Linked DNA regions of Oceanicoccus sp. KOV_DT_Chl. The main gene of each other region encodes a partner of the protein of the gene in region 3 in a complex. Links are inferred from orthologs where the notes say so. Each region holds a gene or a part of one and is shown on either strand. Other genes may lie near its edges. The genes, in order: pnp, eno and rne.

The links.
Region 1: the proteins of rne (region 3) and pnp are in contact, whole or in part, in a cryo-EM structure (PDB 9QH0), measured with the Escherichia coli proteins. The link is inferred for Oceanicoccus sp. KOV_DT_Chl from one-to-one orthologs.
Region 2: the proteins of rne (region 3) and eno are in contact, whole or in part, in a solved structure (PDB 2FYM), measured with the Escherichia coli proteins. The link is inferred for Oceanicoccus sp. KOV_DT_Chl from one-to-one orthologs.

The regions. Positions count from the first base shown.
Region 1 is NZ_FQLF01000002.1:590,685-593,780, forward strand. The notes cover bases 122-3,059. They hold pnp (polyribonucleotide nucleotidyltransferase), read right to left. Parts: upstream 2,684-3,059; coding sequence 560-2,683; downstream 122-559. Other genes in these bases: UNITIG_RS06430 (Rieske (2Fe-2S) protein), read left to right, coding at 179-493; rpsO (30S ribosomal protein S15), read right to left, coding at 2,819-3,059. Outside these bases: UNITIG_RS06425 (TfoX/Sxy family protein), read left to right, coding at 1-60; more of rpsO, read right to left, coding at 3,060-3,088. UniProt on the Escherichia coli protein: Involved in mRNA degradation. Catalyzes the phosphorolysis of single-stranded polyribonucleotides processively in the 3'- to 5'-direction. Also involved, along with RNase II, in tRNA processing.
Region 2 is NZ_FQLF01000002.1:386,653-389,687, forward strand. The notes cover bases 159-3,035. They hold eno (phosphopyruvate hydratase), read right to left. Parts: upstream 2,304-3,035; coding sequence 1,014-2,303; downstream 159-1,013. Other genes in these bases: ispD (2-C-methyl-D-erythritol 4-phosphate cytidylyltransferase), read right to left, coding at 159-615; ftsB (cell division protein FtsB), read right to left, coding at 612-899; kdsA (3-deoxy-8-phosphooctulonate synthase), read right to left, coding at 2,381-3,035. In the rest of the region: more of ispD, read right to left, coding at 1-158. UniProt on the Escherichia coli protein: Catalyzes the reversible conversion of 2-phosphoglycerate (2-PG) into phosphoenolpyruvate (PEP). It is essential for the degradation of carbohydrates via glycolysis.
Region 3 is NZ_FQLF01000004.1:130,329-133,665, forward strand. The notes cover bases 59-3,237. They hold rne (ribonuclease E), read right to left. Parts: upstream 2,932-3,237; coding sequence 259-2,931; downstream 59-258. UniProt on the Escherichia coli protein: Endoribonuclease that plays a central role in RNA processing and decay. Required for the maturation of 5S and 16S rRNAs and the majority of tRNAs. Also involved in the degradation of most mRNAs.

The DNA.
Region 1 (3,096 bases), on a different replicon or contig from region 3:
GCCACCAAACAACATTTACTGCAGTTAGCAGAAGAATTATGTGACACCAACCCAGCCTAGTAAAATACCAATAAAGCGACAACATGTTTTTGCTATCGCTAATTATTGACCCCGTATTTAGTTGCTTTATCATTACGCTTCATTTTATCCACTAACACTTTTACTTAGTCTAATTATTATGACCGTACTTTGTCACATCAACGATATAGCCGATGAAAAATCCAAAGCTCTCGAACACGGCGATGAACGCTTATTTGCCGTAAAAAAAGACGGCCAAATCTATGTTTACCGCAACCATTGCCCACACCTTGGCGTAGAACTAAACTGGCTGGAAGATCAATTTCTGGACTCAGACGGTGCGCTCATCCAGTGCACTACTCACGGTGCGCTTTTTTTAATTGAAGATGGTGAGTGTGTTGCAGGGCCTTGCATGGGACAGAGCCTTGAAGCCATACCCTTCGAAATAATTGATCAGCAAATCACTTTAATCTAATTAGCCTTAGCTTAAATGACAGACACAAAAAAGGGAGCCATTGGCTCCCTTTTTATCTAGCAGAGTTTATTCCGCGTCTTGCTCAGCTTCAGCCGCTGGTGCAGCCTCTTCCAGCTCTTTCATTGAAAGTTTAATACGGCCACGTTGATCAACGTCCAGTACTTTCACTTTCACTACCTGACCTTCACTCAGGTAATCGCTAACGCTTTCCACTCGCTCTTGAGAAATCTGAGAGATGTGAACCAAGCCGTCTTTACCCGGCAAGATGTTAACGAAAGCACCAAAGTCAACGATACGGGCAACCGTACCTTCGTAAATGGCACCTACTTCAGCTTCAGCCGTAATTTCCTGTACTTTGGCCACTGCCGCATCGCGAGACGCCGAATCAGAGCCATAAATACGGATAGTACCGTCATCGTCGATATCAACAGTCGCGCCAGTGTCTTCGGTAATAGAACGGATAGTCGCACCGCCTTTACCGATAACATCACGAATCTTGTCAGAATCGATTTTGAACGTCGCCATTGATGGCGCATTATCAGAAACCGTAGTACGTGAAGTACTAATGACTTCGTTCATCTGACCCAGAATATGTAAACGCGCTTCAAGGGCCTGACCCAGAGCGATATCCATAATCTGTTCGTTAATACCTTCGATTTTGATATCCATCTGTAACGCAGTAATACCATCAGCAGTACCAGCTACTTTAAAGTCCATATCACCCAGGTGGTCTTCATCACCTAAAATGTCGGTCAATACAGCAAAGCGTTCGCCTTCTTTAACCAGACCCATCGCGATACCCGCTACTGGTGCTTTTAACGGCACACCGGCTTCCATCATCGACAAACTGGCAACACAGGCACTGGCCATTGAGCTTGAACCATTAGACTCGGTGATTTCAGAAACCACACGAATGGTATAGGGAAAATCTTCAGGCTTTGGCAATACCGCAGCAACACCGCGACGAGCCAAACGACCATGACCAATTTCACGACGGCTAGTAAAACCGATACGACCACACTCACCGACTGAGTAAGGAGGGAAGTTATAGTGCAGCATAAAGTTGTCTTCACGCTTGCCTTCCAATGCATCAATCAACTGCGCATCACGGGTAGTACCTAACGTAGTAACACCGATTGCCTGCGTTTCACCGCGAGTAAACAAGGCTGAACCGTGAGCTTTATCCAACACACCTACTTCAACAGTGATAGGGCGAACGGTGCTGGTATTACGGCCATCGATACGCGCTTCGCCATTCAGAATGCGCTGACGAACAATCGATTTTTCCAATTTCTTGAAGACATCAGTAACATCCGCCGCGTCATATTCAGCATCATCACCGGTAGCCAATTGCGCAATAGCCTGCGACTTAACATCAGACAACTTGCTGTAACGCTCTGCTTTATCAGTAATGCGGTACGCATCGCCAATACCTTGTTTGAAACCGTTAGCAACAGCCGCTAATAGTGCAGTATTTTCAACATCTGGCTGCCAATCCCAACGTGGCTTGCCAACTTCGGCTGCCAGCTCAGCAATCACTTTGATGACTGTCTGCATTTCCTGGTGAGCAAATAACACTGCACCAAGCATTTGGTCTTCGCTTAACTCCTGGGCTTCAGACTCAACCATCAGTACGGCATCAGCTGTACCTGCAACCACCATATCCAGCGAGCTTTCAGCCAGCTTGGCGTAGCCAGGGTTTAAGATATAACCGTCTTCAGCAGTAAAGCCGACACGAGCACCACCGACCGGGCCATTAAATGGCACGCCAGAAATAGCCAATGCAGCCGAAGTACCAATCATCGCGGCGATATCTGGATCAGTATCCTTATCAGCCGACATAACCGTACACACTACCTGTACTTCATTCATAAATCCGTTTGGAAATAATGGACGAATAGGACGATCGATTAAACGTGACGTTAACGTCTCTTTTTCAGATGGACGCGCTTCACGCTTGAAAAAACCACCGGGAATTTTACCTACTGCGTAAGCCTTTTCCTGATAGTGAACACCTAGCGGGAAAAAATCCTGACCAGGCTTGGATGATTTGGCGGCAACAACTGTACAAAGAACTTGTACGCCACCCATTGTGACCAATACTGCGCCAGTTGCCTGACGAGCGATGCGGCCCGTTTCTAATGTGATCTGATGATCACCGAATTGAAATGTTTTTGTTACTGGATTCACTGAAGAAATCCTCCCTTGTGGGATGGTTATAAAAAGCTCCGGAGCTTTTTACATTCATAATCTAAGCCTAAACCTACATCACCGGAGCTTCACGACTATAGCTAGTTATCCTTACAACTTAACTAACTATCTTTCTTAGCGACGTAATCCTAAACGCTTGATCAGGCTGGTATAACGTTCAACGTTTTTGCCTTTCAAGTAGTCCAATAATTTACGACGCTGGTTTACCATACGAATCAAACCGCGACGCGAATGGTGATCATGTTTGTGATCGCCAAAGTGGCCTTGCAGTTTTAAGATGTTGGCTGTTAACAGAGCGACTTGTACCTCTGGAGAACCAGTATCACCTTCTGCTGTTTGATACTCTTTTACTACACTTGCTTTTTCAGTGGCTGAAAGTGCCATTGTTGTTT
Region 2 (3,035 bases), on a different replicon or contig from region 3:
TAGGCCGGCCATTTCAATTGCCGAAGCCTCATCGGTTATTAACAAACCTTGCTGCACAGCATCGACCAAAGCATCTAATAGTAATTGATAGCGGAACATCTGTGGTGTTTGTGCCTGCCAAATTGCCTGCCTATCAATAGTATGGCTTACCTCAGCCTGCCCATTCACTTTTTTTAGTGTGTCACTAGCTGGCACCGCAAGGATACCACCCACAGGATCTTCACTTAAATGATCAATAAGACGAGAAATATCTGTAACTGAGAGACAAGGACGAGCAACATCATGAACTAACACCCAATCCTGCGCCGAACAAACCTGTGCTAAACTTTGCAGCCCACTAAGTACTGAATCGCTCCGTTCAGCTCCACCAACAACAACACTAATACGAGGATGTTTTAAAATTTCGAGAGTTGGCCAAAGTGTGTCTTGAGCAGCAACCGCCACCACAATTTGCCGCAAGCGCGGCTCCGCCAGCAAGCGACTTAAGGTATGTTCAATGACTAATTTATCTAACAGTGGCAAATATTGTTTCGGCTGATCAGTACCCATTCGACGACCGACACCCGCAGCTGGCACCACCGCATAAAAAACATTGCTGGTTGATTTTACGGTCACTGGATAGATTTCTCTTTATCAATGATCAAGTAAAAAGTTTCGTCTTTTTTGATCAAACCCAGATCGGCCCTAGCCCGCTCTTCGACGCTATCCATACCGCTCTTTAAGTCGCGCACTTCGTTTTCCAGCACCAGGTTGCGATCACGTAACCGTTGATTTATGAGTGTTTGCTGCTCGATCTCACGCTCTAGTGAGGCGATCTGCTCCCAACTACCCTGCCCAAACCACAGCCGAAACTGTAGTCCGAATAAAAGCAGCAGTAAGACAAGTAAGATCCAGCGCATACAACCAGTAAGACAATATTTTTAACAAGACCAGCAAACTAGCATATTTAGCTGTACGGATAAACGAAAAAGGAGCGGACTAGCCACTCCTTTTAAGATAATAATAATTAGAGCTTACGCTTTAAATTCTGCGCGCCCTCGGTAGGGGGCCGCTGCTCCCAACTCCGCTTCAATTCTTAGTAAACGGTTATATTTTGCCACCCGATCAGAACGACACAGCGAACCCGTTTTAATTTGACCCGCTGCAGTAGCCACTGCCAGGTCAGCAATTGTAGTATCCTCTGTTTCACCAGAACGATGAGAAATAACTGCTGTATAGCCTGCATCCTTGGCCATTTTGATGGCATCCAGTGTCTCAGTCAGCGAACCGATTTGATTGAACTTGATCAGGATAGAGTTTGCGATGCTTTTATCGATCCCCTCTTTCAGGATTTTGGTATTGGTAACAAACAAATCATCACCGACCAATTGTATTTTATGTCCCAGTTTTTCAGTTTGATATTTCCAACCATCCCAATCCGACTCATCCAGACCGTCTTCAATAGAAATAATTGGATACTGCTCGCATAATTCGGCCAGATAGTCACTGAAACCTTCCGAAGTGAATACCTGCCCCTCACCAGCTAAATCATACTTACCGTCCTTATAGAATTCAGAGGCCGCACAATCCAGTGCTAAAGTAATATCATCACCCAGTGTATATCCCGCATCCGCCACAGCTACTTTGATCACAGCCAAGGCATCGGCATTAGATGTCAGGTTAGGCGCGAAACCACCTTCATCACCGACTGCCGTATTCAAACCTTTATCCTTTAAGACTTTTTTTAGGGCATGGAAAATTTCAGCCCCCATACGCAACGCCTCAGTAAAGGACTTGGCCCCTACCGGCTGCACCATAAATTCCTGAATATCAACATTGTTATCCGCGTGCTCACCACCATTGATGATATTCATCATCGGTACTGGCATGCTGTACTGACCGGGAGTGCCATTCAAATCGGCAATATGTTGATACAAAGGAATACCTTTTTCCACAGCAACTGCCTTAGCCGCAGCCAAAGACACCGCCAATATCGCATTAGCACCCAGATTGGATTTGCTTTCAGTACCATCGGCATCAATCATTAATTGATCAAGCGCGCGCTGATCCGCAGCATCTTTACCCACTAACAGATTCTTAATAGTGACGTTGATATTCTCTACCGCTTTTAACACACCCTTACCCAAGTAACGCGACTTATCACCATCACGTAATTCAAGCGCTTCGCGGGAACCGGTAGACGCACCTGAAGGCGCACACGCACTGCCTACAGCACCGGATGCCAAAATCACATCAGCTTCTACAGTAGGGTTACCTCGAGAGTCCAGTACTTCAAAGGCTTTTACATCAACGATCTCAGACATTACTTTTTACTCCGTAAAATGTCGGATGTCAGTGGCCAAACGCCTGCGGATTAACGCTCACGTTCAACATAACTCCATTACTTAATATTTAATTCAGGCAGCGATTTCACCAAATCGTCAATCGCTTTCATTTCGGTTAAAAAACCTTCCAGCGCAGCTAACGGCAACGCTGAGGGGCCATCGCATTTTGCATTATCCGGATCAGGATGCGCTTCTAAAAACAAGCCTGCTAATTTTTGTGACATGCCGGCCCGCCCTAACTCTGCCACCTGATGACGGCGGCCACCTGACGCTGCGCCCATAGGATCGCGGCACTGCAGGGCATGCGTGACGTCAAAAATAATCGGGGCCCCGCCGCTGACCTCTTTCATGGTGCGAAAACCCAGCATATCCACTACTAAATTATCGTAGCCAAAATTACTGCCGCGCTCGCACAACATCACCTTGTCATTACCACACTCGGCAAATTTATCGACAATATTTTTCATTTGTGGAGGGCTTAAAAACTGCGGCTTTTTAATATTGATCACATTGCCGGTAGCAGCCATTGCGGCCACTAAATCTGTTTGTCGGGCTAAAAATGCGGGCAATTGAATAACATCACAAACCTCAGCAACCGGCTTGGCTTGATCAATTTCATGAAGATCCGTGATCACCGGGATGTTAAACGTTTCTTTAACTTCCTGAAAAATTTTCAATCCTTCTTCCATTCCCGGTCCACGAAAGGAATGT
Region 3 (3,337 bases):
AGGTTACTAAATCGGTGCTGTTGTCGGCACGGATAAATAACGTTGCTTGGCGTTATATCAACGAATTGAATACGCTAGGCGTCCTTTCAACACGGACGGAATTATACATAGCTTTGTTCTATAGACAAGGGCTTTTACTGTAATAAGTGAATATGTCTTTGCAGCTAAGCTATTGTTTTGATAACTGTTATTTAGGCTGTTTTATAATCAATGAGCAAAAAAAGGCCCGGTTAATACCGGGCTTTTAAGCTTGATCAATTACGCTTGACGTTTGATCCTTGGATCGTTTTGAGCGCGCTCGGCTTTTGGTTTATTGGCATCCGGAAGTGTTGGTGCTGCTGGTTCTTTCGGTGCGGTATCCAATAGCTGCGTGACAATCGCCACTTCCGTAATGACTTTAGGTGTTAAGCGAGGGTCATTTGCCGCGCGGCCTTGGGGCTTGGTTACGGTGGCAGTATTTGTTTTTGCCGGAGCCTCAGGGATGGCGATTGCAGGTTGAATAACCTCTACAGCTGGCGGCTCGGAGGTTTCAGTAACTGAGGCAGTTTCACTGATCGGTTGTTCGATTACAGCTTGCTCAATGACCTCTTTCGTTATAGCACTTACCTCATCATCACTGCTGGCAGGCGACGCGACTTTTTCATCGGTAGCTTCCTCAGCTGTGGTAACAACAGCTTCAGTAGGTTGCTCCTGTTGAAGCGCTGTTTCCGGCGCTGCTTGTTGCTCTTGGTTGGCGATCGCAGTGCCTTCAGTTGCCTCCTCAGTGGCAACAGCCTGTTGGTCCTGAATCTTTTCAATTGGCTTTGCTTTAGTGGCTGCGTTGCTATCCTCAGCTTCTTGCTGATTATTCGTATTCACTTCATTGTCGGTAGCTTCAGTGCGTGGGCCTCTGTTCCGGCGACGCTGCGAGTTACGTGGCTTGCGATTTGAGGGGCGGCGTTGTGGCTTATCCTCATTGCTATCCGTTGCTGAAGTCGTTTCTTCCTGGGCCGGCTTAGGGTCAGCTTTGGGTTCCGATTTACGCTGTTCACGGTTTTTGTTTCTGTTTGAGCCGCCGTCTTCATCACGATCTTTGCGACGTTCATTGTTGCGATTGCGATTACGATTGCGTCCTTGTTGGTTGCCACGGCTTTGATTGCGGTTGCGATTACGATTGTTGGGCCGTGACTCTTGTTCGGTTTTTACTTCAGGTTCTTTAGGTTCTTTAGGTTCTTCTGTTTTTTCAGTTGCAAAGAGGCTAATAATTTTAGATAAAAAGCCGGGGGCCTTTGCTACCGGTGTTGCCGTAGCTACAGCTTCTGTTGGTGCAGGCGCCGCGGGAGCGGGTGCTGGTGCCTGTTGATTGACTGCCTGCACTGCAGCTTGCTGCATCGGGGCTGTTGCCCTTTGTTGCGGGCTATTTTCATCAGGCTGGTCGACCTGGATCTTATAGCTCAGCGCAACTTGGCTGCTGATTTCATCATCTCGTAAACGTTGCACTTCAAAGTGCGGAGTTTCCAATTCCGGAATTGGTACGATCACGACTCGAACGCTGGTGCGCTGTTCAATATCCAGAATCGGTTCGCGTTTTTCGTTTAGTAGATATGAAGCTACATTTACAGGTACTAAGGCACGAACTTCTGCGCTGCGCTCTTTATTAGCTGCTTCTTCGACCAAACGAAGAATTGATAGAGACAGCGATTTGGTATCGCGGATAGTACCCTGCCCAGTACAGCGGGGGCACACTTTGGCGCTGGTCTCATCCAATGATGGGCGTAAACGTTGGCGGGACATTTCCAGTAGTCCAAAGCGTGAGATTCGGCCGACTTGAACCCGTGCTCTATCAATGTTGAGAGCATCGCGCATCCGGTTTTCGACTGCGCGCTGGTTTTTCGCGGGGTTCATATCAATGAAATCGATGACGATTAAACCGCCCATATCACGCAGGCGTAATTGACGAGCAATCTCATCAGCAGCTTCGAGGTTAGTTTGCAGTGCGGTTTCTTCGATATCGCCGCCCTTGGTGGCACGAGCAGAGTTAATGTCAATTGAAACCAGTGCTTCAGTAGGATCGATAACAATAGAGCCGCCCGAGGGGAGCTGCACTTCTCGCTGATAGGCGGTTTCGATTTGGCTTTCAATTTGGTAGCGATTAAACAGCGGCACTGGGTCTTCATAAAGGCGCACGCGGCTCTGGTAATGTGGCATAATTTGAGTAACAAAACTCATGGCGTCTTTGTAGGCATCAGGGTTATCGATTAATACCTGATCAATATCATCCCGTAAGTAGTCGCGAATAGCACGGATAACGACATTGCTGTCCTGAAGTAGCAAAAATGGCGCTTTTTTCTCATTAGAGGCGTTCACTATGGCTTCCCATAGCTGGCTGAGGTAGTTCAAATCCCACTGTAACTCTTCACCACTGCGGCCTAAGGCTGCTGTTCTTACGATGGTTCCCATGCCATTGGGTATTGTCATGCTACTTAAGGCTTCTTTTAGTTCTATGCGGTCTTCACCTTCGATACTGCGTGAGATACCGCCGGCCCGGGAGTTGTTGGGCATAAGCACCAAGTAACGACCTGCCAGGCTGATAAAGGTGGTGAGCGCAGCGCCTTTATTACCGCGCTCTTCCTTATCCACTTGTACAATTATTTCTGTACCTTCTTTAACGACATCTTTTATTTTAAACCGACCTTGGACATCGGAAGGTTTACGGTAAAAGTATTCGCGGGAAATTTCTTTCAGTGGTAAAAAACCATGGCGTTCAGCGCCAAAATCAACAAAGGCTGCTTCGAGACTGGGCTCGACGCGGGTGATTACGCCCTTATAAATATTGTCTTTCTTTTGTATACGAGTTCGGTTTTCTATATCTAGATCGTAAAGACGCTGGCCATCAACGAGGGCTACGCGCATCTCTTCGGGTTGAGTTGCATTAATGAGCATTCTTTTCATGTGGAAAACAAATCCTAAAGTTTGCGGAGGATTTGTGCAGCGCCGTGAGTACGGTTTTAGCTTGGGAGGAGGTAGTGCTTGCTTGTTAGGTTGGCCAATATAGTGAGTGGCATAAAACCATAATTTTAGTGTTATAGCCCGCAAAAAATAACGGTTTATTACTAAAAGGTGCGCTCTTTAAAAAACAGAAAAAACACACTCAATATTCCACCTTCTATTCTTCTGGTGGTAACAATCTCGCAATACTGCGGTGAAGCTGGTAATCGTTTGTCGATTACGTTGAGATCTTTAACTGGAAAGGCGCTTGTTTAAATTGCGCTGCCTTAGGCAGTTACTTTCGGTTTAGGCAAGTTTACTTCAATAAAAACTTGCGGAAACTTATCGGTGCTTCACACGCTCTCAAATT